DNA from 3 places in the Ensifer sp. YR511 genome. Region 3 is predicted to be linked to each of the others. Evidence: riboswitches for the same ligand, from Rfam matches in the RefSeq annotation. Region 3 holds a riboswitch; each other region holds the start of a gene.

Region 1 (9,549 bases), 580 kb from region 3:
CGCCGTCCGCAAGGCGTCGATGTTCGCCAGCGCAAGGCGAAAGCGGCGGCACAACCATGGCGGAATCTCTAAGAAAGGAATTGTTAATTTAAGCAATGAATAATGAAAAAGGGGGTTGAAGATCGCCACCTTTTCGCCCAAAGGAAGCCCCAGGCGGCTGGACCGCTATTCGAAAGGACGTTTATGCGAATCAAAACCGCATGTGCCGGCGTAGGCCGCACCGCCGTTTCGGGTTTCAAGTTTCTCGTACCGACGACATCAGTTCTAAGCCTCCTGCTTCTGTCCGCCGGCTGCTCGTCGACGGTCGTCAGCGAAACGCCGCTGTTTGCATCGGGCCATTCGAGCGCCTATGCGAGCCCTTCGATCAAGGTCCGCAAGGAAGAGAAGCAGCTGAAGATCGCCGAGGCGGATGAAGACATCGTCGAGCCGGCACCGACGCGCAGGCGCACGGCAACCTACCTCGGCCGCGCGCCCTATATCTGCTCGCCGAGCGGCTTCGGGCGCACGTCGCACTGTTTCCTCAGAGCCTCGCTCTAACGGTCTGTCGCGTTCGGGAAGGCAGGCGCAATCGATCATGGAGACGGGGCGGTTGCCAGCCTTGGCGGCGGCCTTTTTGCCATCCGGGCATGACGCCCACGGCCTCGCGATCGCACCGGCTTCCAGCGCGCAGCAAGCCATGTCTGGTTTTATGCGGTGCCAGATGTGGCACGCCGGAGAAAATCGTTGCCTATTGCTGTCCCGAGATCGGTCCTCGGTGCTGGCGCGCTGGCGCTTCTGGCGGTTGCCGGAGTCACGCCGGGCCGCGCGCAGGATTCCGTAGACGGTATCGACCGGTCGCTGACGACCGCCGCCATCACGCCTGAGGCAAGGGAGCGGGAAACACGCACGGTCGAAATCGGCGTTTACGATCCGCATGATGCGGTCGCATCCAGCGACGCGCTGACACTTGAGCATGTCTTCGTCTACTGGCAGAAGCCGGATCGGGCGCAGCTGAAACGGAAGTTCGCAAATGCCGCGCGACAGGGGCGGGCGCTGATGCTTTCAGTCGAGCCCTATACCCATGCCGCCGACTGGCGCGCCGGCGGCAACCGGCTGTTTGCCGATATCGGCAACGGCCGCTTCGATCGCGAGATTACCGATATTTGCACGCGCGCCGCCGACTTCCGCGGGCCGGTCTACGTTCGCTGGGGCCATGAGATGGAAGAGCCCGGCGAGCGCTATCCCTGGGCGCGGCGCGACAGCGAAGGCTACAAGACGGCGTTCCGCTACTTCGTCAGCAAGTGCCGGGAACTCGCGCCGGCCGCCCGCTACGTCTGGTCGCCGAAGGGCCATCGCAATCTCGCGGCCTATTATCCGGGCGACGATGTCGTCGATGCGATCGGCATCCCTGTCTGGGGCCTGCAGAAGATGGACGTCGACTATTGGGGTCGCGAGCGTCGCTTCGGCGAAGCGCTCAAGGAAAAGTACCAGCGCGTTTCGCGTTACGGCAAGCCCGTGATCGTTGCCGAACTCGGGGTCTCCGGCTCGGCCGATTACAAGCGTGCATGGTATGCCGAAATCCTGGATCAGCAGACCTACCGCCAGGCCTTCCCGCTTCTGACGACCGTCGTCTTCTTCAACGACAAGGAGCCGTACAAGTGGCCGCTCGGTTACGGCGCGCCGGACTGGCGGCTCGACAAGGCGGCGCTCAAGGCGCTTGCCGACCGTGGACCGAAGGAAGCGGCCGAACTCGCCGACTGATCACCGCGCGTGGCATGAAATCTTGCTGATCGCAGCTGAGGTGCTTTCGGTCGGGGCGATGCGCCGATCGTCCTTCGGCGCATCGTGAAAGCTTCAAACGCCGAGCCCTTGATATCCCGGATCACCTTTGCGGTTCCGGATCATCCCGGTCGCCCGGATCAGGCCAGCAACAGGCCCGATTCCCGGGCGGCTGCGGCAAAGCAGCGGCTCGCCCGGTCCGTACTCGTCAATCCATCCAGCGCATCCAGGCAGCGCCTGAGGGCTGCGCGATATTCCCGGCCACGACGGCCCGGCCACTGCCTGAGCAGTTCCACGGCTTCGAACACCGTTCTGACCACGGTCTGCCGTCGTGCCGAAAGTTTCAGGGGGATGGGAGTGGGAAAGAGTTTCTCGCTCATTGCATTCCTCGTTCACAGTCTTTTCGAGCGAGAGGGCAACGCGAGAGCAGCGGGATGGTTCCATGTTGTCTACCGATTTTATTCGCGCTGACGGCAGGCGAGTTCTCTCCGGCTTTGCGAACCTGATCTTTTGGTTGCGTCGCTTTTGCCGACGGCGGACGAAGGGAGGTGCGGCGGGGAGCTCCATCGGGCTCGGACCGGTGTTGAAAAGCTTTGAAAATCCAGGCCCGGCGCAGGTGGCGGCACTAGAGTTCCAGCGCTGCCTTGAGGTCGGTCGACTTCAGAACGCGCAGGTCGAGGTCGGCTTCGATATGGTCGATGTGGTGGACCATCAGCCGCGCGGCCGCGTCGATGTCGCCACGCTCGATCGCGTTGACGATCTCGTCGTGTTCGCTGTGGCCGCAGCTCGAAACGGTCGATTGTCCGTAAAGCGCGATGACCAGCGAGGAGCGGGCGACGAGCTCGTCCATGAAGCGGCGCAGAATGGTGTTGCCCGAGAGGTCGGCAAGCGCCAGGTGGAAATCGCCCGATGCCTTGATTTCCGCACGACGGGCCGATTGACCGCGCTGTTCAGTCAGTTGGCGCTCGGCTGCCAGCATGCGCCTGAGTTCGGAAAGCTCCGCCTTGCCGATCTGGGCGGCGGCGGCGCGCACGACGCCGGGTTCGATCAGCCGGCGGGTCGCAAAGATCTGGCGCGCCTCGTCGATCGAAGGGTGCGCAACGAAGGCGCCGCGGTTCTTCTCGACGTTGACGAGGCCCTCATAGGACAGCGCCTGCAGGGCGGCGCGCACCAGCGTTCGGCTGACGTTGAACAGTTCGCCGACGTCGCTTTCCGAAAGCTTCGTGCCAGGCGCAAGCCGCCGCTCGACGATCGCATCGCGCAATGTATCGCGGATGTGCTGACTGCCGGTGTCGGTGGTCGGGTCTGTGGCCAGGTCGGCCTGATGGGGCGTGGTGGTCAAGGACATGAATCGATCCGCGAAGCAACGCGCCATCTTATCGTCGGACGAAGCGAAGGGAAACGACAATCTGACGCGCAAAGGTTGCGGGGGCATCGTCCGGTCTAGCGAGGCTACTTGTCGAGCTCCGGATAGACCCGGTCGAGGAAGCCCGGCCGCAATTTCTCGCCGATCAGGCAATCGGGCGCCGGGAAGGCATCGACATAGCGTATGGTCGGCGGCGGTGGCAGGCCGCTGACTTCGAGCACCAGTTTCTGGCGGATCGCGATGGAGAAATCTTCGGGCTCGTGCACCGGCAGCACGAAGGAGCCGGGGCCGCCGATGACACATTCGGCATAGTATTGGTCAAGCGGGCCGGTCGAAACCGACGGGCGGATGAGGATGGCAAGCCCGTTGATGGTGATGCCGCGCGTGATCGCGATCTCGCGGGCTGGAAGCACCGGCGGGCCGATGTTGTTCGGCCCGTCGCCGGAGATGTCGATGACCCTTCGCACGCCGCTGAACGCGTTGGAATCGATCAGCGCCGTGCCATAGGTGATGGCGTTGGAGATGGAGGTGCCGCGGCGTGTGCCGACCGGCCGCGCTTCGATCAGCTTGGCGAAGGCGTCGGCGTCGGCGGCATTGTCGATGACCTTCCAGGCGACAACGGAGGACTCGTTCACCGTTCCGGCCCATTCGAAATAGCCGATGGCGATCTTGCCCAGCTGGCCGCTTTCGACCGCATCAAGGAAGTCGCGATGCCGGAGTGCCTCGACATAGCCGGCCCGCTGGATGCGGGCCTCGTCGAGATCCATCGAGCCGGACATGTCGACCGCCAGGATCAGTTCGACGTCGACATTCGTCGCCTCGGCGGTCGATGGGCTCGGGCCACCACTCAATGAAAGGAGTAACGCCAACACGCTCAACATCGCTTCAACCAGTCATTGCGCGCGGTCAGATTAGAAGACTGTAACACAAGATTGGATTTCGGCGACCGTTTGGGTGTAGTTGGCCTTCACTAAAGAGTGATTTTGCCGGTTCCTGCATGAGGCCGGATGTCGGACAGGAAAGGCGAAATGCCGCAGCGTACGGAAAATACTGAGCGATTTCAGATTGATCGATTGCAGCAGGCGGCGTTCGGGTATTTCCTCGAACATTCGGATCCGGTCACCGGACTGATCGCCGACACCGCGTTGCCGGGCGCGCCGGCGAGCATCGCTGCGACCGGCTTCGGCCTTTCCTGCTATCCCATCGGCGTCGAGCGCGGCTGGCTCTCGCGCAGCGATGCCGCGCGGCGGGTGGCGACGACGCTGCGCTTCCTTGTCCAAAGCCCGCAGTCCCGCCACCGGCAGGCGACCGGCTATCGCGGCTTCTACCATCACTTCCTCGACATGCGGACCGGCGAGCGCACCTGGCAGAGCGAGCTTTCGACCGTCGATACGGCGCTGCTGATCGCCGGCTGCCTGACCGCCTCTGCATATTTTTCCGGTAGGGATGCGGACGAATGCGAGATCCGCGCTCTTGCCGATCGGCTCTATGCGCGGGTGGACTGGCGCTGGGCGCTCAATCGGGGCGACACGCTGACGATGGGCTGGCGGCCGCCGGGGCGGTTCTTGAAGCATCGCTGGCGGGGTTACAGCGAAGCGCTGCTGCTCTATGTGCTGGCACTCGGCGCGCCCGGCCATTCGATCGAACCGGAGCACTATGCGGCCTTTGCCGAGGGCCATGACTGGATTCCCGTCGACGGCCGGCCGCATCTGCATGCGGCGCCACTCTTCATCCATCTCTTTCCGCAGGCCTGGCTCGATCTGCGCGGGCTTTCCGACCGGCCGATGCGGGAGCGGGGGACGGACTATTTCGAGAATACCCGACGCGCCATCGCCTTGCAGCGGGACCATGCGCGCTCCAATCCCGGCGGTTTCGCCGGATATGGCGAGGACCTGTGGGGCCTGAGCGCCTGCCATGCGCCCCGCGGCCGGCTGCGGCTTGCGGATGGGCGCCAGCAGCGGCTTTTCGGCTATGTGAACCGCGGCGCACCCTACGGCCTTGATGACGGCACGCTCGTGCCCTGGGCGCCGCTTGCCTGCCTGCCGTTCGAGCCGGATGCGGCGCAGGCCTCCCTGGTGCATATGGCAGACAGTTATCCGGGACTTTTGAGCGAAGGGCGCTTTCCCGGCGGCTTCAATCCGAGCCTGGCCGCCGGCGCAGGCCCGGAGGGCTGGATCGATGCGCGTGTCGTCGGTCTTGACCAGGGCATCGTTGTCATGATGATCGAGAACTGGCAAAGCGGCCTTAGCTGGGCGCTGATGCGCAGCATGCCGGCGATCCGTCTCGGCCTTGAGCGGGCGGGCTTCGACGGTGGCTGGCTGCAGGAGGGGGAAGGCGCGTGTGGTAATCCGCCCGCATCCCGCGCCAGAGGATGAGAATGGACGACGGAGACGGCATGCGCTTGAACGACCACCGGCCGACAGCGGAGACCGCGGCGTTTGCGCCGCAGGCGCTGGCCGTCGCCGACCATCTGCGTGCCCAGTTTCCCGAGGCTGCCGTCTCGCTCGGGCCGGCGGCCAGTGATTTCAGCGCGCCGGGCGACTTCTGGGCTGCGGGCAGCGCTGGCCTTGAGGCGGGGCTCGCCTATCAGGATTTCTTCGGGGTCGGCATGACCGACCGGATCCGGGCGGCGCATCTGATCGCCTTCTATAGCCGCCAGCTGAGCGTAGTCCTTGGCGCGTTCCATCTCGGCGCCGGGTTGCAGGCGGAGGTGGCCGGCATTCGTTTCGAGGATTGGACGCGGCTTCACCGTGGCGTCGAAGTCGCGGGCAAGCGCTATCATTTTCGCTTGCATCCGCCGGCGACGGAGCGCCAGGGTGGCCAAGGCGTCAGCGCATTCGAACAGGGCTTCATCGCCCATCTGGCACCCGTCGTTGCGGTTCTGAAAGCGCGAGCAGGGCTGTCGAGCGGGGCGCAATGGCGGCTCGCGGCTGATGCCCTGGCCGGTGCGTTCCTGGAAATCGGCCGCGCGATCGGCGACGAGGCGCGCGGCATGGCCGAGGCGCTGGCGATCGTCAAACGACCGGGTTCGCGGCTCTACTCAGAGGAGCTCTGCTACGAGCAGATCGCGGCTCTCGATCCGGCAAGCGGCGCTGAGCTGTCGCGCCAGTATCGGATCCGTTGCGGCTGCTGTCTCTACTTCAAGACGGAAGGGGGCAGCTTCTGCGACACTTGCGTGCTGCTGGAGCCGGAAGATCGCCGCGCGCGGCTGGCGGCGCATCTCATGCAAAACGGCGGGACCTGAACCCCGCCGTCGCTTTGCTGACGATCTGTGATCAGTGATCACTGTGCCTTGACGAAGCGCTCGTTGATGAAGCCGGAGACGACGCCGAGCACGATCCAGAAGGCAAGCGTGGTGGCGAGTGCGGCAACCGCAAACTCGGCGCCGAGCACGGCCGGAACGTTGCTGGTGATATCGAGCGGCTGCGGCGCACCGTAGACATGGGGTGCTGCGATCGCCACCAGGCCTGCGACCTTGGAGACGATCTCCTCGCGCAGGACGACGAGATAGAGGCCGACGGCGGAGAGCGCCACGGTCACCAGCCACCAGGTCTGGCGGTCGCCGAGTTCGGCTGCCGGAAAGCCCGGCAGTTCCGGCGGTAGACCGATCGCCGGCAGCATGTGCACGGCAAGCCAGCCGCAGGCGCCCCACAGCGCGCCGTTCCTGAGCGTGATCGGGTAGCCGATCACCAGGCTGACGCCAGCGAGCAGCAGGCCGAAGCCGGAACCTGTCACGAGGTTCGCCATCAGCGTGCCGGAGAAGCGGCTCATGCCGAACATGATGCCGCCTTCCTCATGCTCGCCCTCATGGGCATAGGCCGGGGTGATCGGCGACAAAGCGTCGAGGAAAGCGCCGAACGGCGACACGGCTTTGAGCGACGAATGCTGGTCGTGGTTTTCTGCGGCCGGCTGTGCCGCACCCGGCTGGGCGGCGGGCTGTTCGGTGGCGGCCGGTGCCTCGCCTTCGAATTCTTCTGCATGCAGGATCAGCGGTGTGACGCGCAGTTCCTGGGCGCCGGTCATGAAGACACCGGCAATCAATCCAGCCACGATCGCGGCCAGAAGCGTTCTGACAATCATCTTGAAATCCCTCGATAACGACAAAAGCCACGCCCTGTGGCGTGGTCCTTGAGCCTTCCCATTTTCCCTATGCTGCGGATGGCCTTCGCGCGCCGGAAAAACCGGGATGCACGCAGGCCTCCATCCGGCTCGGGCCGGATGCGTTCAGGTCCGCAGATTGTTCGATGCGGAACGTTGTTCACGTTCCGGCGCATCGGTCAGTGGCAGGGGAAGCCGTAGGAGTGGCGGGTGTCGTGCGCCGTGTCGTGCAGCACTGCCGAGTTGGCAAGGCCGGCGCCAAAGACGAGGAATGCGCCGATGAAGAGCGCGATGACGCCAGCGGTCAGACGATCGCTGAGGGAGAGCGGGGTGCTCGAAATGGTAGACGTAGCCATGACAACCTCCGTGATGGCATCGGGAAATTCCCGGTTGGGCCCTATGCCCGTATCGAGTGGCAGGTTTCCTGGCTCACGGCGTTGGGCTCGATGCCCTCGATCTGCCTCGCCTTCCCAGCTCGGCCGCCCTCTCGCGGTCTTGCCAGTGGCTTCTTCCGGATCGCTCCGGAACGGTGGATCGACGTCGCTCTACAGTCGCGGGGTCGGCCGTGATTTGAATGCCCAGCTTGGGTCCATCCGTCACATTCCCGTTTACTCCCGAAACACGTTCGCGTCCCGGGAACCAATCGATCCCAGATGATTAGGATTGTGTCATGGAGTTGTCAATTGAGTGCGCGCCGCCGCGCGGTCCATCCGCGACAAAATCCTTGATGGTCATGCGTTTGTAGGCTTCGACGATCTGGTCACCCTCGGCCCGGTCGACCGAGACTGCAAGTCGCATGGTGCAGTCGCCGAGATGCATGATCAGGAAGGCGGCGCTGTCGATCTCTTCGCGCGGCGTCTCCGGCACAAGGCAGGCCCAGACATCGGCAAGCAGCTTTCCGCCGGCGCGGCTTTGCGCAAGATCGATCTCGCGCAGTGCCTTGTCGGCCTGCATCGCCGACCAGATGTCGCGCATGACCGGCTCGGCGAGGAACATGTCGTAGTAGATGTCGAACAGCAGCGAGAAGGCGTCGCGCAGTTCGGCTATCGACGTGACCTTTGCCAGTTCGGCCGCGATGCACTCGTTGCAGACCGCATTGTAGCGCTCGGCCAGCGTGCGCACGATTGCCGCCTTGTCGGGGAAGTACTGATACAGCGAGCCGATCGAAATCCCCGCCTTTTCAGCGACTTCGCTCATGCGCATGGCGTCGCTGCCCTTCTCCTGGATGAGCGCCGTCGCGCAGGCAAGGATCTGCTCGACGCGCTCGCGGCTGCGCTTCTGGCTCGGCGTCCGGCGCAGCGCAGGCTCGTCGTCGGCGGGAAGCGTGGCGGGACTTGCATCTGGAATCATGAGTAATGCTCACATTTTGACTTGACTCCTAAAATACGAGGATTTATCACATTTGCAAATGTGAGAGATGCTCATGTTTGTTGGTGGAACCTCAGGAGGAAACGATGTCTCAGAAAGTCACACTGGTTTTGGGCGGTACCGGCAAGACGGGGCGGCGGGTGGCCGATCGCCTTCGGGAGCGGGGCGTAGCGGTCCGCATCGGCGCCCGTTCGGCGTCGCCTTCCTTCGATTGGACGGATGAGGCGACCTGGACGCCCGCCCTTGAAAATGTCGATCGCATCTATGTCTGCTACCAGCCCGATCTGGCGGTGCCGGGCGCCGTCGAGGTCATCGCCAAGTTCTCGAGCCTTGCCGTTCGCTCCGGCATCAAACGGTTGGTGCTCCTGTCGGGCCGCGGCGAGGACGAGGCGGAAGCCTCCGAGCGTGCGCTGCAGGCCTCCGGCGCCGACTGGACGGTCATCCGGGGCAGCTGGTTCTTCGAGAACTTCGACGAAGGCTTCCTGGCCGACGGCGTGGTGAGTGGTTCGGTCTTCCTGCCGGTGGACGAGGTCACCGAGCCCTTCGTCAGTTGCAACGACATTGCCGACGTGGCGGTTGAGGCCCTTCTGGACGATGCGCATATCGGCAAGGTCTATGCCTTGACCGGCCCGCGCCTGATGACCTTTGCCCAGGCCGTCGCCGAGATCGCCGCGGCCGCCAACCGTCGGATCTCTTATCAGGCCATTCCGGTTTCCGACTTCGCAGCGCATCTCAAGGCGGACGGCGTGCCGGATGACTATGTCGAACTCATCCGCTATCTCTTCACCTCGGTGCTCGACGGACGCAATTCCAGCATGACGTCCGATGTCGAGCGCGTGCTTGGGCGGCGTCCGCGCGACTTTGCAGATTACGCCCGGGAAACCGCAGCAACTGGTGTTTGGAGTCTTGCCGCATGATCCCGTTGATCCCCGCTCTGGCGTTTGCCGCCGCGATCGGTT
Region 2 (9,549 bases), on a different contig from region 3:
GTCATCGCCCTGCCAGCGGAAATCGATGCCCTCGTTGCCGTCGCCAAGCGCCTTGATCTTGCCCCCAAGCGCAATGACCTCGTCCCAGGTCTTCGGCGGGCTTTCCGGGTCGCCGCCGGCTTTGCGCACGAGATCGGCGTTGTAATACATGATCGGGTTGGAGGTGGCGAAGGCAAGGCCCACCTGCTTGCCGCCCACCTGGGCGAGCTTCAGGATGTTTTCGGAAAAGCCCTGCTCGGCCATGTTGCCGTCCTTGGCGATGAACGGGCCGAGATCAACGGGGACGTCGCGCTCGTTGACCATGCGCAGGCGGTTGAGGCCGATGAAGGTGAGATCGGGCATCTCGGCCGTTCCGGCCTGACGCATGATCGTCTGGATGCCTTCCTCATAGGTCGCCGACGGATTGGCGAAGGTGATCTTGATATCCGGGTTTTCTTCCATGAACTTCTTCGAGATCGTATCCATCACGTCCTTGAAGAAGCCGGGCATTGGATAATGCACCGTCAGCTGGGTCTCGGCGTTGGCGGGGGCTGCGAGGATTAGCGATGCGGCAGCCGCGGTGAAAAGCTGTCTCAGATGTGTCATGGGTTGCGCTCCAGGTTGGACCGTTCAGCCTTTGAGACCGGTCATGGTAATGCCCTCGACAAAACGCTTCTGCGCCAGCAGAAACGCAGTCACGAGGGGAAGGGTGATGATGAGGGTCGCGGCCATCAGCGCGCCGTAGTCGTCGCCGGCTTCTGCGGCGCGGAAGTAGAGAAGGCCGAGTGGCGGGGTCGCATGGTCCTGGTTGGTGACGACGATCAGCGGCCAGAAGAGATCGTTCCAGTGGGCGACGACCGAGAAGATTGCAAAGGCGGTGATCGCCGGCCAGGCGTTTGGCACGATGACGCGCGCGACGATGCCGGCTTCAGACATACCATCGAGGCGTGCCGCATGGATCAGATCGTCGGGCATGGCGCGGAAAAACTGCAGGAACAGGAAGATCGCGAACACCGAGATCGAGAACGGCGCCACTAGCGCTGCGTAGCTGTTCAGCACCGACAACCTGTCGAAGGCCACGTAAATGGGCAGCGCGGTTGCGTGGATCGGCACCAGGAGGCCGAGCATGACCAGCACCATCATGGTGCGGGCCGCCCGAAACTTCAGCTTCGCCATGGCATAGGCGCAAGGGATGGCGACGACGATCTGGATGACGAAGATCAGCGCGCAGACGACAACGCCGTTGAAGAGCAGGGTCGTCATCGAGACGCGCGACAGCGCCTTGGAAAAGTTCTCGATATAGGACCACTCCTCAGGGATCAGCGACAGCGACGAGGAGAAGATCTCGCTCTGAGCCTTGCCGGCGGTCGAGACCATGAAGATGTAGGGCGCGAGGAAGATGAGCGCGCCAAACGAGAGAACGGCGAGGCGAATGAGGCGGGTGACGGAGATGGTGTTGGTCATGCGTAGTGAACCTTCCGGTCGAGCACGCGGTACTGCAGGAACATCAGGACGACGAGGATGGCGAGGAAGACGACGGTCATGGCCGAGGCATAGCCGACGCGCAGATAGACGAAGCCCTCCTGGTAGATGGTGAAGAGCAGCACCTCCGACGCCTTGTTCGGACCGCCCTCGGTCAGCGTCTTCACCGTCTCGAACACCTTCACTGAGTTGATGATGCTGATGGTGGTGACGAACAGCGTCGTCGGCCCGAGCATCGGCCAGGTCACCAGCCGGAAACGATCGAACCAGGTCTTGGCGCCGTCGACTTCCGCTGCGGCATAGAGCTCGCGCGGGATGGCGGTGAGACCGGCAAGGAACAGCACCATGTTGAAGCCGACCGACTGCCAGATGCCGATGATCGACAGACCATAGAGCACCGTGCCGGAGGCCCCGAGCCAGTTGGGGCCGGCAATGCCGAAAACGGCCAAGAAGGTGTTAATCGGGCCGATGGTCGGGTGAAACAGGAACTGCCAGACCGTCGCCATGGCGACGAGCAGCGAGGCCACCGGCAGGAAATAGACCGTGCGGAAGAACGCCCGCCCCTTGGTTTCCGCCTCGATCAGCATGGCGATCGCCAGCGCCAGCACGATCGAAACCGGTGTGACGATCGCGGTGTAGATGGTGGTATTCCAGAGCGAGCGCCGGAAGGTGCGGTCGCTGAAGAGTTCGGCATAGTTCTCGAAGCCGACAAAGCGGAAGCTGCCGTAGCCGAGCTCGAAATCGGTGAAACCGAGAACGATCACCGCCGCGGTTGGTAAAAGGATGAAGAGGACGAGCAGCGTGATGGCCGGCAGCGCTAACAGCCAGGCAATGCGGGCCTCGCGGCGATCGGGATCGGTGGTCGCGGCATCGATCGCCGTCTGGGTCCGCAGCCGCTGCGCCGGCTGGGCACCGTCTCGCAGAGATGAATGCTGAGGCATTGCCTCCAGCCGATCTCCCCCCTTGTGGGGGAGATGCCCGGCAGGGCAGAGGGCGGTATCCACGAAATCCGCCGCCCCTGCCGCCGTATCCCGATTGGAACCCGCCTTAGCCATGGATCTTCTCCAGCGTCGCGGCGATAGCGACCCGCTCGGCTGGCAGCCGGGTGCCCTCGCCGTCGAACAGCATCGCCCGTTCCGGCATGAACTCGACGTCAACGGGCTGACCGATCGCGAGCACCGCGGCCTCGGCAGGTGCTGACTTGGCAGTGACCAGCTCGCCGATCGCATCGAGGCGGGCGTGAACGATTACCTCAGAGCCGAGGAACTCCATACGCTCGACCCGCGCGCTCAACCGGCCGGCGCTTGCCGCATGGAAGCGCACGAATTCCGGGCGGATTGCGAGCTTCACTGAAGCATCCGGCGCCTGTCCGCGGCTTGCCAGAAGCACCAGATCGCCGAAGCGCACGATGCTCGCCGTATCCGTGCGGGTCTCCAGCACGTTGATCTTCGGCTGGCCGAGGAAGCGTGCGACCTCGATATGGGAGGGGTTGTCGTAGATCTCCTTCGGGGTCGCCAGTTGCAAGAGATTGCCGCCGATCATCACCGCCACTCGATCCGCCATCGACAGCGCTTCCGACTGGTCGTGGGTGACATAGAGCGTCGGCACGCCGGCGCGGCGGTGGAGATCGACGATCTCGCCGCGGGCATGGACGCGCAGGTTGGCATCGAGATTGGAGAGCGGCTCGTCCATCAGGAAGACGGCCGGGCGGCGCACCATGGCGCGGGCGAGCGCCACGCGCTGGCGCTGGCCGCCGGACATCTGGCCGGGCTTGCGGTCGAGCAGGTGATCGATCTTCAGCGCCAGCGCCATTTCCTTGACCTGGCGCTGGATATCGCTGCGGATCTGCTTCTGCCCCGGCATCAGATTGCCGATCACAGGCAGGCGCTGCGCCGCTGTCAGCCGCCGCATCGCAAGCGGCACGGCGATGTTCTCGCCCGTCGTCAGGTGCGGATAGAGGGCATAGGACTGGAAGACCATCGCGACATTGCGATCGGCCGCCGCCATGCGCGCGACACTGCGGCCGCCGATGACGATCTCGCCGCCGTCGCCATGATCGAGACCGGCGACGATGCGCAACAGCGTGCTCTTGCCGCAGCCGGAAGGACCAACGAGCGCGATGAACTCACCCGCCTCCGCCTGCAGGCTAACCCCCTTCAGGATCGCGTTACCGCCATAGGACTTGGTGATACCCTCTAGCGAAAGCACGCTCATTGCGCGGCCTCCACACGGACCGTCTTCTTGGCCGCCAGCGGGTAGACCTCTTCGACGATCGGATCGAGCAGGTGGCTGGTCAGTCCCGGCACCGCGATGATCTCGCTTTTGACGTTGACGTCGCTAAACTCGTGTACGACGGCGCCGACCAGCCGCTCGCCCGGCATCGGCCGTTCCAGCGTATCAATGATGAAGGAGGTCGGCGGCGCCCAGACGAGCGACGTCCCGGCGTGCTTGCCCGTCCAGGCCCAGTGCAGGTGGCCGCTTGCATGCAGCGCCACCTCGGCTTCGGCGAAAAGATCAAACAGGCGTTGGCGCTGGCGCGGACGGATGCCCCAGTAGCCGGTGTCGCCTTCGCCCGGATCGTCGACGAAGAGCGGCTTGTGGGCAAAGACGGCCACCCGGCGGCCGTCGCGGCTGAGCAACTGTTCCTCCAGCCAGGTAAACTGCCTGTCTTCTTCTTCGTCCTCGAAGCCGATCAGCAGGCTGTTGAGGCCGAGCAGCCGCCAGTCGCCATGGTCGCGGCCCCAGTAGTCCGGACCGGCGAGCCGGCGCCAGCGGGCAAGCCGAACTGGATCCACCGGCTGGTGCGAACCCGGCAGATGGCCGACATCGTGATTGCCGGGAACGATCAGCACCGGCATCGAGAGCTGGCCGATCAGATCGAGCGAGAAGGTGATGTCGTCCTCGTGGTCGGCACCATCGATGGTGACGTCGCCGGTGTGGATGACGAGATCGGGTTTTACCGCCTCGATCCAGGCGCGAACCGGTTCCCAATTGCCATTGAAGTGGCTTTTGGCGGGCTGAGATGGGTGTCGCTGATCTGGACGATTTTCATGGAAACGGGCCTCCGACGATGGCGTGCGGTATCCGCGTCGGAGGGCTGATACTTCCCTTCTCTGCGGTTGGCCGCAGTCTTTAGGGAGCCGCCATGTCAGTTTGGTAACAGCCGTTCTCAGCTGATTTTCAGTTTCTCCATGAAAGCGTCATCTTCAGAAGACCGACGGGCCGAGTAGGCCCCGTTGTGTCTCTACATTGCGCCGCGGTCGGTCCGACGCGACGCCGGACAGGATTGCTCCATCACGGTCGAAAGCATGGCGTTCGACGCATCGGCCTCGGCGACGACCCAGTCGCGAAAGGCCTGGATCTTCTTCTGCCGCCTGGTGCTTTGCGGATAGACGAGCCAATAGGCGCGGCCGTCGCGCACCACATGCTCGAACGGCCGGATGAGCCTGCCGCTCTTCAGTTCATCCATCAGAAAGGTCGAGACGGCAATCGCAATGCCGTGATCCGCAAGGATTGTGGCGACATCCATCGCCTGCACGTCGAAGATCAATTCGGTGCCATTGCTTGCCGGCGGCTCGACGCCGGTTTCGATCATCCACCGCCGCCACCAGCTGGCGTTGCCGAAACGCCGGACTCTCAGAACGTCCGCGGGCTCCTTGAGCTGGTGCTTTTCCAGGAAGGATGGCGTGCAGACAGGCACGTAATCGAGCGGAAACAAGGGAAAGACATCGTTGCCCGGCCAGTCGCCGGCGCCGCTGCGCACCGCGAGATCGATGGCGTCACGTTTGAAATCGACCAACTCGGTCGACATGTGCACCCTGATGCTGATGTTGGGATGCGCGGTCTGAAACGACGCGAGGCGCTGACCGAGCCAGCTCGACACGACGGTTGGCAGCACCGAGATGTGCAGGTGATGCTCGGTCTTGTCGGCAATCTCCGAGAAGGCCGCCCCTAAGAGATCGATCGCTTCGGTCACCTTCGGCGCTAGCTGCCGCCCGGCGCCGGTCAATCGCACCTCGCGCGGAAGCCGGACGAACAGCGGCGCGCCGATGCGATCTTCCAACAGCCGGATCTGATAACTGACGGCCGCCTGCGTCATGCCGAGCTCTTCGGCGGCGCGGGTGAAACTCAGGTGCCTGGCGGCGGCCTCAAAGGCGCGCACCGCACTCATGGGAGGAATCTTGCTCATGGAACTGAGATAAGCATTCTTTATGCCAGCATGCGAGAAATCGCTTTGCGCGAAACGGCAAAAACCCTCACTTTTTTCGCGAACACACGCCCTTGAGAGAAGTGAGGATAGCAATGCTTAGCGCAGTGCGATCAACGATTTACCATGTCCTGAACTGGGCCGATAAGACCCTCAGCCCTCCGGTTGCCATCGACACGTTCAACGAGTTCCAACTCCGGGATATCGGCCTGACGCGAGATCAAGAGCATATCCGCGCGCGCGTCGGCGACGCGGCGGATCCGTGGCAGTGGCCGGAGGAGGTCGCTTCGACCAAACCGCAACCGTCCCGTGAGCGGAAAGCAATGGAAAGACCTCGTCCTGCCACTGTCTCGCCGCGGGCGGCGGCGGGAGAGAATAAAGACATAAGCATTTCTTTATGCGATTGACGAAGAGCTCGGGACAGGGCATTGTCGCCCCATCGTGGTTCTTCGCCCGCCTTTGGAGGGACGGAGCTAAGAGGGAATTCGGTGCGGCGCCAGACAAGCGCCCATGCCGGAGCTGCCCCCGCAACTGTAAGCGGAGAGCGGCCGTTCGAAGATGTCACTGAGGGAGACGCCTCGGGAAGACGGAACGGTCCGTGACGACCCGCAAGCCAGGAGACCTGCCGCGATGAACAACGTCCACGGGCGGGGTGTCCGATGAGGCGCGTTGAGGACGCGGGATCGCTCTCGCGCCGCGGCTGCGTCGCATTCAAGCCTTGCCCATAACCTTCGGGGTAAGGAAATGACCATCAAGACTGCCAATCTCGGTTTCCCGCGCATCGGCCGCCGTCGCGAATTGAAATTCGCGCTCGAACGCTATTGGGCCGGAAAGGCCAGCCGCGGCGAACTTCTCGATACCGGAGCCAAGCTCCGCGCTGAAAACTGGGCCGCGCAGAAAACGCGCGGCATCGACATCATCCCCTCCAACGACTTCTCCTTCTACGACCACGTGCTCGATACCGCCGTGCTTGTCGGCGCAATCCCGCCGGCCTATGGCTGGACGGGCGGCCCGGTCGATCTCGACACCTATTTTGCCATGGCGCGCGGCTCGGCCGGAACGCCCTGCGCCGCCGGCTGCACCCATTCGGGAAGCAGCAGCGGCACTCCCGCGCTCGAAATGACAAAGTGGTTCGACACCAACTATCACTACATGGTGCCCGAGTTCGACAGGGATCAGCGCTTCGAGCTCACCCACAATCGGCCGCTGGAAGCCTTCCAGGAAGCTCAGGCCCTCGGCTATCGCACACGCCCGGTGCTCATCGGCCCGGTGACACTGCTGAAGCTCGGCAAATCGAAGGGCGGCGACTTCGATCCGGTCGATCTGATCGAACGGCTCCTGCCCGTTTACGTGAGGGTCCTGGCGGAGCTTGCTGACGCCGGCGCCGATTGGGTCCAGATCGACGAGCCTTGCCTGGCGCTCGATCTCGCGGACAAGGATCGTCGCGCTCTCGACCTCGCCTATCGCACGTTCGACACCGACGTGCCCGGACTCAAGATCATGCTGGCGACCTATTTCGGCTCGATCGGCGACAACACGGCAACGGCATTGGCGCTGCCGGTCGATGGACTGCATGTCGATCTCGTGCGCGCGCCGCAGCAGATCGACACGCTCATCCAATCGGCTCCGGCGGACCGGGTCCTATCGCTCGGGATCATCGACGGCCGCAACATCTGGCGGACCGATCTGGCCGGCCTGTTCCGCCGGCTGCAGCCTCTGATTTCGGCCCACGGCCGCGACCGCATCGAGCTCGCACCTTCGTGCTCACTCCTGCACGTGCCTATCGATCTCGAGCTGGAGCGTGCGCTCGACCCGGAACTTTCCTCCTGGCTCGCCTTCGGTACGCAGAAACTCGACGAACTCAGCCTGCTTGCCAGCGCCTTCGAGCCGGGGCTTGCCATTTCCGAGCACGTTTTCGCCGCCTCGATCGCGTCCGCCCAGGCGAGGCTCACCTCACTCAGGATCCATGATCCTCTGGTCGCCGGGCGCTTGAAAGCGCTGACGGATGCGGACAGCAAGCGGCAATCCCCGTTCGCGGGCCGCCGGGCACTGCAGGCGAAGAAGCTGTCATTGCCGCTCTTCCCGACAACGACGATCGGATCCTTCCCACAGACATCGGAGGTTCGGCAGGCCCGTTCACTGCATGCGAAGGGCGAACTCAGCTATGTCGACTACACCGCCTATCTTCGCCGAGAGACCGAAGTGGCGGTGCGCTGGCAGGAAGAGGTCGGCATCGACGTACTCGTTCACGGCGAGTTCGAGCGCAACGACATGGTGCAATATTTTGGCGAGCAGCTCTCGGGCTACGCCTTCACCCAGAGCGGCTGGGTGCAGAGCTACGGATCGCGCTGCGTGCGTCCGCCTGTTATCTTCGGCGACGTTTCGCGACCAAACCCGATGACGGTCGAGTGGGCGACCTTCGCGCAGTCGCTGACCGATCGCCCGGTCAAGGGCATGCTGACAGGTCCGGTCACCATGCTGCTATGGTCCTTCGTTCGTGACGACCTGCCACGTTCCGTGGTGTGCCGGCAGATCGCACTAGCACTGCGCGATGAAGTCTCGGATCTCGAGGCCGCCGGCATCGCCATCATCCAGATCGACGAACCAGCACTGCGCGAAGGCCTGCCGCTGCGAAATGCCGATCGCAAGGCCTATCTCGACTGGGCGGTGGAGTGCTTCCGTCTCAGTGCAGCCGGGGTGGGCGATGCGACCCAAATCCACACCCATATGTGCTACTCCGAGTTCAACGACATCATGGCCGCAATCGCGGCGATGGACGCCGACGTCATGTCGATCGAGACGTCGCGATCGAAAATGGAACTGCTCGGCGCCTTCGCCGACAAGGCCTATCCGAACGAGATCGGCCCGGGCGTCTACGATATCCATTCGCCACGCGTGCCCGGCGTCGAGGAAATGGTGCATCTCATCGAAAAAGCGACCGAGGGCCTCACGCCGGACCAGATCTGGGTCAATCCCGATTGCGGACTGAAGACCAGGCGCTGGGAAGAGACGCGGCCGGCGCTCGTTAACATGGTCGCCGCCGCCCGCTCGCTTCGAGCGGCTTTTGCCGCCGATACGCGCGAAGCCGTCAAAGCATGACGGGGCAACACGAAGTCACGACGGCGCCGGGGGAAACCCCGGCGCCACAAACCCTGATCGACATCGTTTTTCCAGGCGATACCAATCATCATGGCACGCTCTTTGGTGGCGCCGCCCTCGCGTCGATGGACCGGATCGCTTTCATCGTCGCCACTCGTCACGGGCGCGTTCCCTTCGTCACCGCATCCTGCGACCGCATCGATTTTCGTGCGCCTGCGCGCATAGGTCAGATCGTCTGCTTCAGCGGCCGTCCGGTTCGTGTCGGGCGCCGCTCGATGGTGGTCGAGGTCGAGATGATCGCGGAAGACATCGCCACCGGCAGCCGCGCCCTTTGCAGCAGGGGCACCTTCACCATGGTCGCGATGCCCCGTGCCGATGAAACGGATTGGATGCTGCCGCCGCTCGATGTGGCAACGGACACGCCCGAAGAGGCGGGCACCCTACGCATGGTCGACATCGTCTTTCCCGGCCAGGCCAACAGCTTCGGCGCCATATGCGGTGGCAACGCCCTCGCGCATATGACGAAGGCCGCATTCGTCGTCGCGACGCGCCGGAGCCGCCGGGCGACCGTCCTTGCCTCCTGCACCGGTATGGACTTCAAGCACCGGATCATGATCGGTTCGATCATCGAACCCATCGCCCGCATTGTGCGGACGGGTCGCAGTTCAGCCACCGTCGAGGTCGAACTCTGGTCGGAAGAGCTCCTCACCGGTCTGCGACAGCGGACTGTTACCGGAACGTTCGCTATGGTCGCCGTCGACGAGGACAACCGGCCCGTGGCC
Region 3 (9,549 bases):
ACTTCATCCTTTATCTGTTTCGGAAGCGAATCGAAGAACGTCTTGTAATCGTTCAGCGAAATACGCTCGCGAATTTCGCGGTCATGGCTCGCCGCATTGGTCGGCCCGGCCATCAGATAGCGGATCAGCGCGTCGCCATCGGCGGGAACCTCACCGACCACATAGCCTTTCCGCGCCATGGCGCTAAGCACCTCGACGGTACCGGCCGGCGTGTCGAGCCCAACACCGTTGCCGAGGCGACCGTCGCGGTTCGGATAGTTGGCCATGACGATGGCAATGCGGCGCTCGGCGGGCTCTGCCCAGCGCAGCTTCGCCCAGTTGACGGCAAGATCAGCGGCAAAGCGCACCCGGTCTTCGAGCGGCTCATGGCCGACGATATTGGCCTCCACCTTGGCGTCATAGATCGACGCCGCCTTGAAGGAGACGGCGCGCGCAAGGATGCGGCCATCGACTTCGGGTAGTGCCACGTTCATGGCGAGGTCGCGCGCCATCAGCCCCTGCGGCGACGTTTCCCATTGCGCCCGCGACGAGCCGGAGAAAATCACCTGCAGCACCGGCGCACCGGTCGATTCCAGCACCGTCGGCTGACGGTCGGCACCGGGCGACGAGACCGCAAAGCCAGTGGCGTTCATCACCACGTCGGGTGCGGCCTCGGAAAAAATCGCCTGCAGCGTGCCGACGGAAACGGCATCCTTGAGGCTTGAGACGAACACCGGCAGTGCCCGCACACCTTCAGCCTCCAGCGCATCGATCAGCGCCTCCACCGGCCGTGTCTCGCCACTCTGCACGAGCGCGCGGTAAAAGCAGATCCCAACCGTCGGGGGTTCGAATCCCTCCCTCGCTACCATCCGTCCCTGAACAAGGGACTGCCATTCGCTGACGCCGATCACGCCAGCACCCGGCCACCAGATGCCGGCCTTCAACAGGGGCTTTGCCGGCTGCGGCTTCTCCGCACCCGTGACCAGTGCGGCCGCATAGTCGAGAAACAGCCCGGCATTGTCCGAGCCGCCTTCGGTGAAGTAAGCCCAAAGGCGCTGGCGGTCGTCGGCTGCGACGGTGGAGAAAGGCTCCAGCCCCGGATCCGGCTTGTCGTCACCCGGCAGAACCGCGATCTCGAAACGATGGGTGACGGCAGCCGCATGCAGGGCTTCCAGCAGATAACGGAAATAGCTGGCGCCACCGAGCGGCCGGACGACGATCAGCTTGGCGTGACGCGCCGTGCGCTCGACGTAAGTGTCGACCGACATCGGGTGCATCAGGCTCATCAGGCTGGCGATGCGCAGGCTCAAGCCTCCGTCGCGTCGGCCGTGAGCCGCGGCGATCGAGGAGAGCTCGGTGTCGGCGGCCGATAGGAAAAGGATATCGGCCGGCGTTTGCCCAAGGTCGATCGCCTCGTTGCCGTCGGCGATCGTTCCTTTCTGGGCGAGAAGCAGATGCATTCGTCTTGTCCGTTGGGGCAATTCCGAACGAAAACGCTAAAAGCGTTCTCCATCCGGAACTGCATCATTTCAATGCGTTAGATCATTTCATTCAAAGAACGATCTACACGAGCGCGGTGATCGCAGCGCGCACCGCCGCCTCGTCCATGTCGTGCAGGCCGATGACGACGAGGCGCGTACCGCGCTTTTCGCCAGCGCCCCAGGCGCGGTCGTAATATTGGTCGATGCGGGCGCCGACCGCCTGGATCAGGAGGCGCATCGGCTTGCCGGGCACGTCTGCAAAACCCTTGAGGCGCAGAACGTCGTGCTCCGCGATTACGCCCTTCAGGCGATCGATGAAGGCGGCCGGATCGGCGATCGAACCGAGCTCGACGACGAAGCTGTCGAACTCGTCGTGATCGTGCTCCTCACCTGCCTCGTGCTCCATCTCGTGATGCGACTTGCGGTTGGCGATATCGCTTTCCGTGCCGACACCGAGGCCAAGCAGGATGGCAGCGGCGACTTCGCCGTTCTTCGCCTCGATCATCGTCGGCTTGCGGCTGGTGCGCGAAGACACCTCGTCGCGCACGGCCTTGAGGCCGGAGGCATCGATCAGATCGGTCTTGTTGAGAACGATGAGATCGGCAGCCGTCAGTTGATCCTCGAACAGCTCCTCGATCGGGCTTTCGTGATCGAGATTGTCGTCCTCGACGCGCAGCGCATCGACCTTGTCGTGGTCGTCGGCAAAGCGGCCAGCGGCAACGGCGGCGCTGTCGACCACGGTGACGACGCCATCGACGGTCACTTCGCTGCGGATATCCGGCCAGTTGAAAGCGGCGATCAGCGGCTGCGGCAGGGCAAGGCCCGAGGTTTCGATGATGATGTGGTCAGGGCGGTTTTCACGCTCGAGCAGCTTCGTCATGGTCGGGATGAAATCGTCAGCCACGGTGCAGCAGATGCAGCCATTGGTAAGCTCGATGATGTCGTCCTCGGTGCAGGCCTCGGCACCGCAGCCCTTCAAGACATCGCCGTCGACGCCGAGATCGCCGAACTCGTTGATGATCAGCGCGATGCGCTTGCCGTCGGCGTTCTGCAGCAGGTTGCGGATCATCGTCGTCTTGCCGGCGCCGAGGAAGCCGGTGATGACGGTCGCCGGGATCTTGCCCTGGTTGGCTCTCGCAGTGGTCATGGATCAACCCTTCATTTTCAGCGGCAAACCGGCCGCGACAAAGTAAACTTCAGCGGATTTCTCCGCAACGATCTGGTGAAGCCGGCCGGCATGGTCGCGAAACTCGCGGGCCATGCGGTTCTCGGGCACGATGCCGAGGCCGACCTCATTGGAAACAAAGACGAGGCGCGCCCGCGCCTCAGGCAGATACGCAACAAGGGCGGCGAACTCCGCCGTCATGTCGCGCTCTTCCAGCATGAGATTGGTTACCCATAGCGTCAGGCAGTCGATCAGGACCACATGGCTGGGATCATCGATGCGTCTGAGGATGCCGACGAGATCGAGCGGCTCCTCATGCGTCGTCCAGCCCTCGCCGCGGCGCGTCCGGTGATGGTCGATGCGCTCGCGCATTTCGTCGTCCCAGGCGCGGCCCGTGGCGACATAATGCATGGTGAAGCCGGACGCTTCGACGAGCCTCTCGGAAAAGCTGGACTTGCCGGAACGGGCGCCGCCAAGGACCAGCACGGGCCCGGCGCTGAGACTGCTCATCGTGGCTGCCTCAACATTCCCAAATCAGCCGTCGGTGGCAAAAGCCATCGGACGCGCCACGGGCGCGTTCTTGAAAACATCTGCGAGCCAAAACAACCTCCGTGATGGCGTTGGAGACAAAAGTCCCCTCGGGCGGAATGCCCGTGCCGGATGGCAGGTCTCCTGGCTCACGGCGTCACGGGCCGAACATCGCCTCGCCCTTAAAGGGCAAGGTTCCGATGTCAGGGCCCGAGCGGCCCGCCTCACCTTCCCGGCGTCTTTCCGGTGCCACAGCGAACCTTTGCGCGTCGTCTCCGACGCATGGGTGCTGTGAGGGACATCGTGAAAGGCGGACGATTCGTAGAAGAAGAGGCGTCCAAACCCGGCTGATCACGATGCCACGCCAGTGGCTTTTCCGGCTTGATCCCCGACCTGCCCCGATTGCCCGTGCAACCGGCCGACAGCCCGGCACCAAACCCGATGGCGAACCCTGACCGTTCTACAGTCGCGGGGTCGGCTGCGATAAGGATGCCCGATTTGGGTCCATCCGTCACATTCCCAATTATTCCCCCAGATCGCCACGACAAGGGGGAACCATCCAACACCTGATGATTAGGAAGCGGGCAGCCCAAAGTCAATCGACGCATGCGACGCCTCCCCGGCCGAGTTGCGCCACGCGACGATTTGTCGGGCGTCAGGCACGACGGCGGTGTGAGCGGGACCGATGTCGAAACCTAATGCTATGGATAGCAACCTGCTGCTAACACGTGTGTCAAAGTGCCGGGGGCGAATCTCGCCAGAAAAGGAACTTTTCGAGTGGATACCGACCTGCGCCGCGTCGTCCTCATCGTCTCCCTGTTGAACCTCGGCTATTTCGGGGTCGAACTCCTTGTCGCGCTTTCCATCGGCTCGGCGTCCCTCATGGCCGACAGCGTCGACTTGCTCGAAGACGCCTCCGTCAACATGCTGATTTTCTTTGCTCTGGCCTGGACGACGCGAACCCGCGCGCGAGTCGGCCTGGCGATGGCGTTCATTCTGCTGGTACCGGCGCTGGCCTTCCTTTGGACGGCCTGGGCGAAGTTCATGGATCCGGTCCCGCCAGAGCCCTTTGCCCTGTCCCTGACCGGACTTGGGGCGCTGGTGGTCAACCTCTTCTGCGCCTATCTGCTCGTCGCCTACCGTCACACGAGCGGCAGCCTCACGCTGGCAGCATTTCTCTCGGCCCGCAACGATGCCTTCGCCAATGTGGCCATCATCGCCGCGGGTCTGGCGACAGCCTACCTGTGGCAGTCGGCCTGGCCGGACCTGATTGTCGGCTTGGGGATTGCCCTGATGAACCTGGATGCCGCGCGGGAAGTCTGGGAAGCCGCAAGCGAGGAGCACGATGTCGCAGCGTAGTTCCCCCGGGGACCTGCTGGCTGACCCTTGCCGCGTCCCTAGTGCCTGAGCAACTCGTCCAGCCAGCGACGATCGAGCACAGCCTCCAGCTCGTTCGCGACATCGTCGAGCGCCGCATCGACCGATTGGCGGTAGTTGTTGGCGCCGCCTTCGATGCCGAAACTCTTGAGCAGCGCGCCGCGATAGGCGTCGCTGGTGAAGAGCCCATGCAGGTAGGTGCCCATCACGCGGCCATCGGCCGAAAGGGCGCCGTCGGCGCGATTGTCGATGCGCACCGACGGCCGGCCACAGTCCGCACCTTGCGTCTTGCCAAGATGGATTTCGTAGCCTTCGAGCGCCACATCATGCTCCAGCGACCAGGCGCGGCTGTTGCGCACCGTCTTTTCCGGCGCCATCTCGGTCTCGACCTCGAGCAGCCCGAGACCCTCGACCGCACGTTCGCCGCCCTCGATGCCGAGCGGATCGGTGACGCGCCGGCCGAGCATCTGGTAGCCGCCGCAGATGCCGATGACCCGGCCGCCCCGGCGCACATGACGTTCGAGGTCACGGTCCCACCCTTGCGCACGGAAATCGATGAGGTCGCCGATGGTCGACTTCGACCCGGGAATGACGACGAGGCCAGCGTCTGCCGGAATGGGACTGCCAGGCCGCACGAAGACGAGATCAATCTCCGGTTCGGCGGCGAGCGGATCGAGGTCGTCGAAATTGGCGATGCGCGACAGCACCGGGACGGCAACCTTCAGCGCCCGCCCCTCGCCGCGCGTCAGCTTCTCCAGTACGACGGAATCTTCGGCAGGCAGGCGTGCCGCCGCCTTCAACCACGGCACGACGCCGAAGCAGGGCCAGCCGGTGTAGCCGCCGATGGCGGCAATGCCGTCGTCGAACAGCGTGACGTCGCCGCGGAACTTGTTGATGAGATAGCCGGTCACCATGCGCCGGTCTTCCTCGGGCAGGATCGCATGCGTGCCGACCAGCGAGGCGATCACCCCGCCGCGGTCGATGTCGCCGACCAGCACGACCGGCACGTCGGCCCGTGTCGCAAAGCCCATATTGGCGATGTCGCCGGGCCTGAGGTTGATTTCGGCCGGCGAGCCGGCGCCTTCGACCACCACGAGATCGGCACCGGCCGATATTTGTTCGAAACTCTCCATGACGGCGCCCAGCAGCTTGGGCTTGAGCGCCTGATATTCCCGCCCCCTAGCCTGCCCGGCGACCTTGCCCTGAACGACGATCTGGCTGCCCACGTCCGACTGCGGCTTCAGGAGCACCGGGTTCATGTGCACCGACGACGACACGCGCGCGGCCAGCGCCTGCAGCCATTGCGCGCGGCCGATCTCGCCGCCGTCGTCGGAAACGGCGGCGTTGTTCGACATGTTCTGCGGCTTGAACGGCCGGACCTTCAGGCCCTGATTGGCGGCAAGCCGGCAGAGCCCCGCCACCAATACCGATTTTCCGACATCCGAGCCGGTTCCCTGCAACATGATCCTGCGTGTCATGCGGCCATCGGTAACACTGAAACGGGCAGCGGCAAAGGTCTGTTTCGACACGATTTCGCCGCAATTGACAAAGCCCTTTCACGCATTGTTTCGCGCTTTCGCAAGGCTTGTCGAAAATGTCGCGGCCGATAGCCAGAATGCGACATGGCGTGGCGAGTTTGGCATTCAATTTTTTGCAGCGCACTCCTATATCAGCGGCATAGCAACACGCCCCGGAGGATAGGCCTCCGGCCTCTCAAGGTTCATGTCCATGCTGTATATTTTCAGCAAGCCCAATTTCGTTCAGATCGCCTGGAACTCGAAGGTTCCGTCCAGCCAGTCGCGCGTACGCAACCTCGTCGTCGACGCGCCCTTCGGCCCGCTCGGCGTCATCCGCACGTCGAACGTCGGCTAACGCCAGCGATCGGGGCGGAAGCCCCTTCGAGCTCTCCTCCCAGAGCCTCCTCCACCGCCCCTCCGGGGCGGTTTTTTTATGTCCGGCATTGGCCCTGAAATGCGAAGGCCGCATCAACCTCTTCAAGAGGGATGCGGCCGCCAAAAAACGCCTGGTCACTTCGGAAAAACACACCGAAGGTTCGCTCAAAGTCCGGGACGCACAAACCTGATCCGGACCGGCGGCAGTCCCCCGCCGCGAGAAGAACAATTAGCTGGACATCGTTACCGGATGGTTAGTGAGGATTTAACCAAAGATGAATTCCGGACTTTTTTGTAAATTTTTCGCGACATGCGCGCCATTTGGCGTGACGCAATCACGACAGGAAACGTCAGGATCTCGACAGGGTTCTGAGGTCCGTGGCGCCCAGCGCCATTTTTTGCGGCAAGAATTGTCGCTATTGCTTAAATTCGGGGTCTCTCACGCACAAAATACGCGCTTCGGCGATGTCGCAGACAGAACGCACGAGACCCCGTCCTTCCCGGTCAACCGATTGAAGAGGTTGATTTCTCAGCGAGAAACCTTAGGCTTGGTTTGCGGTATAAGAGGAGATTGGCTGGCGACAGGGTTCCGCGGCCAGGGCTGAATACGAACTCCCGCACCGTCCGCAGCAAGGGTGAACCTTGGCTTGTTTGATGCCGAACCCCCGGCTGCATCGTTGTTTCGGGTGACGGAGGATGTCGCGTCCGCCGTGGATTCCCGTTTGGATCTTGGCTGCAAAATAAGACTGGGAGGTCTTGCAACATGAAGAAACTCCTCGCTTCCACCATTCTCGCCGCTGGCCTCTATGCCATGGCGGGTTCCGCGCAGGCCGCGGAATGCGGTGAAGTCAGCATTGCCGAAATGAACTGGGCTTCTGCCGGCGTCGCCGCCCAGGTGGACAAGTTCATTCTGGAGAACGGCTACGGCTGCACGGTGACGCTGGTCACCGGCGACACCATGCCGACCTTCGCTTCCATGAACGAAAAGGCGCAGCCCGACATGGCGCCGGAACTCTGGGTCAACGCCGTGCGCACGCCGCTCGACGCTGCGATCAAGGAAGGCCGTCTCATCGAAGCCGCCAAGATCCTGAGCGAAGGCGGCGTCGAAGGATGGTGGATCCCGAAATTCCTCGCCGACGCGCACCCGGACATCAAGACGGTGCAGGACGCGCTGAAGCACCCGGAACTCTTCCCGGCACCGGAAGACTCGTCGAAGGCCGCCGTTCACAATTGCCCGTCCGGCTGGAACTGCCAGGTCTCGACCGCCAATCTCTATCGCGCGCTGAACGCGGAGAAGGACGGCTTCCTGCTGGTTGATACCGGCTCGGCTGCCGGCCTCGACGGCTCGATCGCCAACGCGTTCGAAAAGAAGACCGGCTGGCTCGGCTACTACTGGGCACCGACCGCCATCCTCGGCAAATACGAGATGACCCGCCTCTCCTTCGGCGTCGATCACGACAAGGCCGATTGGGACGCCTGCACCGCCGTGCCGGATTGCCCGAGCCCGAAAGTCAATTCCTACCCGGTTTCCGACGTTTACACCGTCGTGACCAAGTCCTTCGCCGACAAGGCGAGCGTCGCCATGGACTACGTCAAGGCGCGCAAGTGGGACAATGGCACCGTCAACAAGGTTCTCGCCTGGATGGACCAGAACCAGGGCACCAACGAGGACGGCGCCAAGCACTTCCTCGCCGAGTTCCCGGATATGTGGACACAGTGGGTGAGCCCGGAAGTGGCCGAAAAGGTCAAGGCAGCGCTCTGACCGAAAATGACGGCAGGCGGACCGTGGAATCGGCCGCCTGCCCGTTCCGGTTTTGATGCCGGGACAGGGAACGATGGGGCGTCCTTGCGGGTTTCGTTTGAACGTTCATCGTCTCAGAGGCGGCGAACCGGGAGCCTTCGCGTCGCTATCAGGTAAGCGGATGACACATTTCGCTGCCACAGTTTAAGTGCCGGGACCCAAAGAGGTCACCCAAGTGTGCGCCGTCATCGAGCCTTTCGATGCCGAGACGCGGCCGGCTTAAAAAAAACTTCCGGCCAAGAAGGGGAAACAAATGGCCTCCATCTGCAGTGTCTTGCCAGCGTTGCTCTGCAAGTTCCCTGCCATTGACGAGAGCACGATCCGGCTCGCCCGCAAGGCTGTCGATGATAGCTTCAAGGGCTTCGTGCGATCCTATGGTAACGCCATCGACACGGTGGTCCAGCCGCTTCAATGGTTCCTGAACTACCTCGAAAGCCTGTTCGTCGGCTCCCCCTGGATTGTGATCCTGGCGGCGATGACCGCGATCGTCTATTTCGGCAGCCGCAACATCAACGTCACCATCGGCACCGCGCTGTCGATGATCGCCATCGGTCTTGTCGGGCTTTGGAATGACACCATGGTCACGCTCGCCATGGTCACCGTCTGCACACTGATCTCCATCCTCATCGGCATTCCGATCGGTATCCTGATGGCGCGCTCGGACCGGGTGCAGTCCTTCGTCAATCCGATCCTCGACGTCATGCAGACGATGCCGAGCTTCGTCTACCTGATCCCGGTCGTCATGATCTTCGGCATCGGCAAGGTGCCGGGGCTGATCGCCGTCGTCATCTACGCGGTGCCGCCGATGATCAGGCTCACCAATCTCGGCATCCGCCTCGTCGACAAGGAAGTGCTGGAAGCGGCCGACGCCTTCGGCTCCTCGACCTGGCAGAAGCTGAAAAACGTGCAGATGCCGCTGGCGTTGCCGACCATCATGGCCGGCATCAACCAGACGATCATGATGTCGCTGGCGATGGTCGTCGTCGCATCGATGATCGGCGTCGGCGGCCTCGGCAAGAACGTGCTGCAGGCGATCGCCAACCAGTTCTTCACCGTCGGCTTCCTCAACGGCTTTGCCCTTGTCGGTATCGCCATCATTTTCGACCGTACCAGCCAGGCCTTCGGCAAGCGGCTGCAAAAGCACTCGGAGGTTATCCATGGCTAGTCACGCGATCGAGGTGAAGAACCTCTACAAGATCTTCGGCCCCCGCGGCGTCGACTTCGTCGATGCCGTCAAGAAAGGCATGGGCAAGGCCGAGCTCAACGAGCAGCACGGCCACGTGCTCGGCCTGCAGGACATCAACATTTCCATGCCCGCCGGCAGCG

What was found. A riboswitch is a leader RNA that binds a small molecule or an ion and turns the genes downstream of it on or off. The one in region 3 is predicted to bind cobalamin.
Region 1: another riboswitch for cobalamin. It lies ahead of BLU15_RS04350 (CbtB domain-containing protein); the one in region 3 lies ahead of cobU (bifunctional adenosylcobinamide kinase/adenosylcobinamide-phosphate guanylyltransferase).
Region 2: another riboswitch for cobalamin. It lies ahead of metE (5-methyltetrahydropteroyltriglutamate--homocysteine S-methyltransferase); the one in region 3 lies ahead of cobU (bifunctional adenosylcobinamide kinase/adenosylcobinamide-phosphate guanylyltransferase).

The regions. Positions count from the first base shown of each region.
Region 1 covers NZ_FNGR01000001.1:877,496-887,044, reverse strand. Annotated here, with positions in the region: gene BLU15_RS38865 (hypothetical protein) at 1-141, opposite strand, end outside; gene BLU15_RS04390 (hypothetical protein) at 184-537, shown strand; gene BLU15_RS04385 (glycoside hydrolase family 26 protein) at 724-1,740, shown strand; gene BLU15_RS04380 (DUF982 domain-containing protein) at 1,899-2,138, opposite strand; gene BLU15_RS04375 (GntR family transcriptional regulator) at 2,384-3,106, opposite strand; gene BLU15_RS04370 (DUF1194 domain-containing protein) at 3,211-4,005, opposite strand; gene BLU15_RS04365 (glucoamylase family protein) at 4,153-5,499, shown strand; gene BLU15_RS04360 (ferric iron reductase) at 5,502-6,368, shown strand; gene BLU15_RS04355 (CbtA family protein) at 6,407-7,204, opposite strand; gene BLU15_RS04350 (CbtB domain-containing protein) at 7,402-7,578, opposite strand; cobalamin riboswitch at 7,619-7,881, opposite strand; gene BLU15_RS04345 (TetR/AcrR family transcriptional regulator) at 7,880-8,572, opposite strand; gene BLU15_RS04340 (NAD(P)H-binding protein) at 8,677-9,507, shown strand; gene BLU15_RS04335 (anthrone oxygenase family protein) at 9,504-9,549, shown strand, end outside.
Region 2 covers NZ_FNGR01000009.1:49,142-58,690, reverse strand. Annotated here, with positions in the region: gene BLU15_RS17450 (ABC transporter substrate-binding protein) at 1-585, opposite strand, end outside; gene BLU15_RS17445 (carbohydrate ABC transporter permease) at 610-1,443, opposite strand; gene BLU15_RS17440 (carbohydrate ABC transporter permease) at 1,440-2,402, opposite strand; gene BLU15_RS17435 (ABC transporter ATP-binding protein) at 2,509-3,675, opposite strand; partial or broken gene BLU15_RS17430 (metallophosphoesterase) at 3,672-4,513, opposite strand; gene BLU15_RS17425 (LysR substrate-binding domain-containing protein) at 4,706-5,632, opposite strand; gene BLU15_RS17420 (hypothetical protein) at 5,764-6,075, shown strand; cobalamin riboswitch at 6,094-6,313, shown strand; gene metE (5-methyltetrahydropteroyltriglutamate--homocysteine S-methyltransferase) at 6,413-8,767, shown strand; gene BLU15_RS17410 (acyl-CoA thioesterase) at 8,764-9,549, shown strand, end outside.
Region 3 covers NZ_FNGR01000001.1:299,888-309,436, forward strand. Annotated here, with positions in the region: gene cobN (cobaltochelatase subunit CobN) at 1-1,439, opposite strand, end outside; gene cobW (cobalamin biosynthesis protein CobW) at 1,543-2,607, opposite strand; gene cobU (bifunctional adenosylcobinamide kinase/adenosylcobinamide-phosphate guanylyltransferase) at 2,611-3,135, opposite strand; cobalamin riboswitch at 3,270-3,728, opposite strand; gene BLU15_RS01430 (cation efflux transmembrane domain-containing protein) at 3,931-4,512, shown strand; gene BLU15_RS01435 (cobyric acid synthase) at 4,551-6,008, opposite strand; gene BLU15_RS01440 (hypothetical protein) at 6,259-6,402, shown strand; gene BLU15_RS01445 (ABC transporter substrate-binding protein) at 7,186-8,184, shown strand; gene BLU15_RS01450 (ABC transporter permease) at 8,477-9,388, shown strand; gene BLU15_RS01455 (quaternary amine ABC transporter ATP-binding protein) at 9,381-9,549, shown strand, end outside.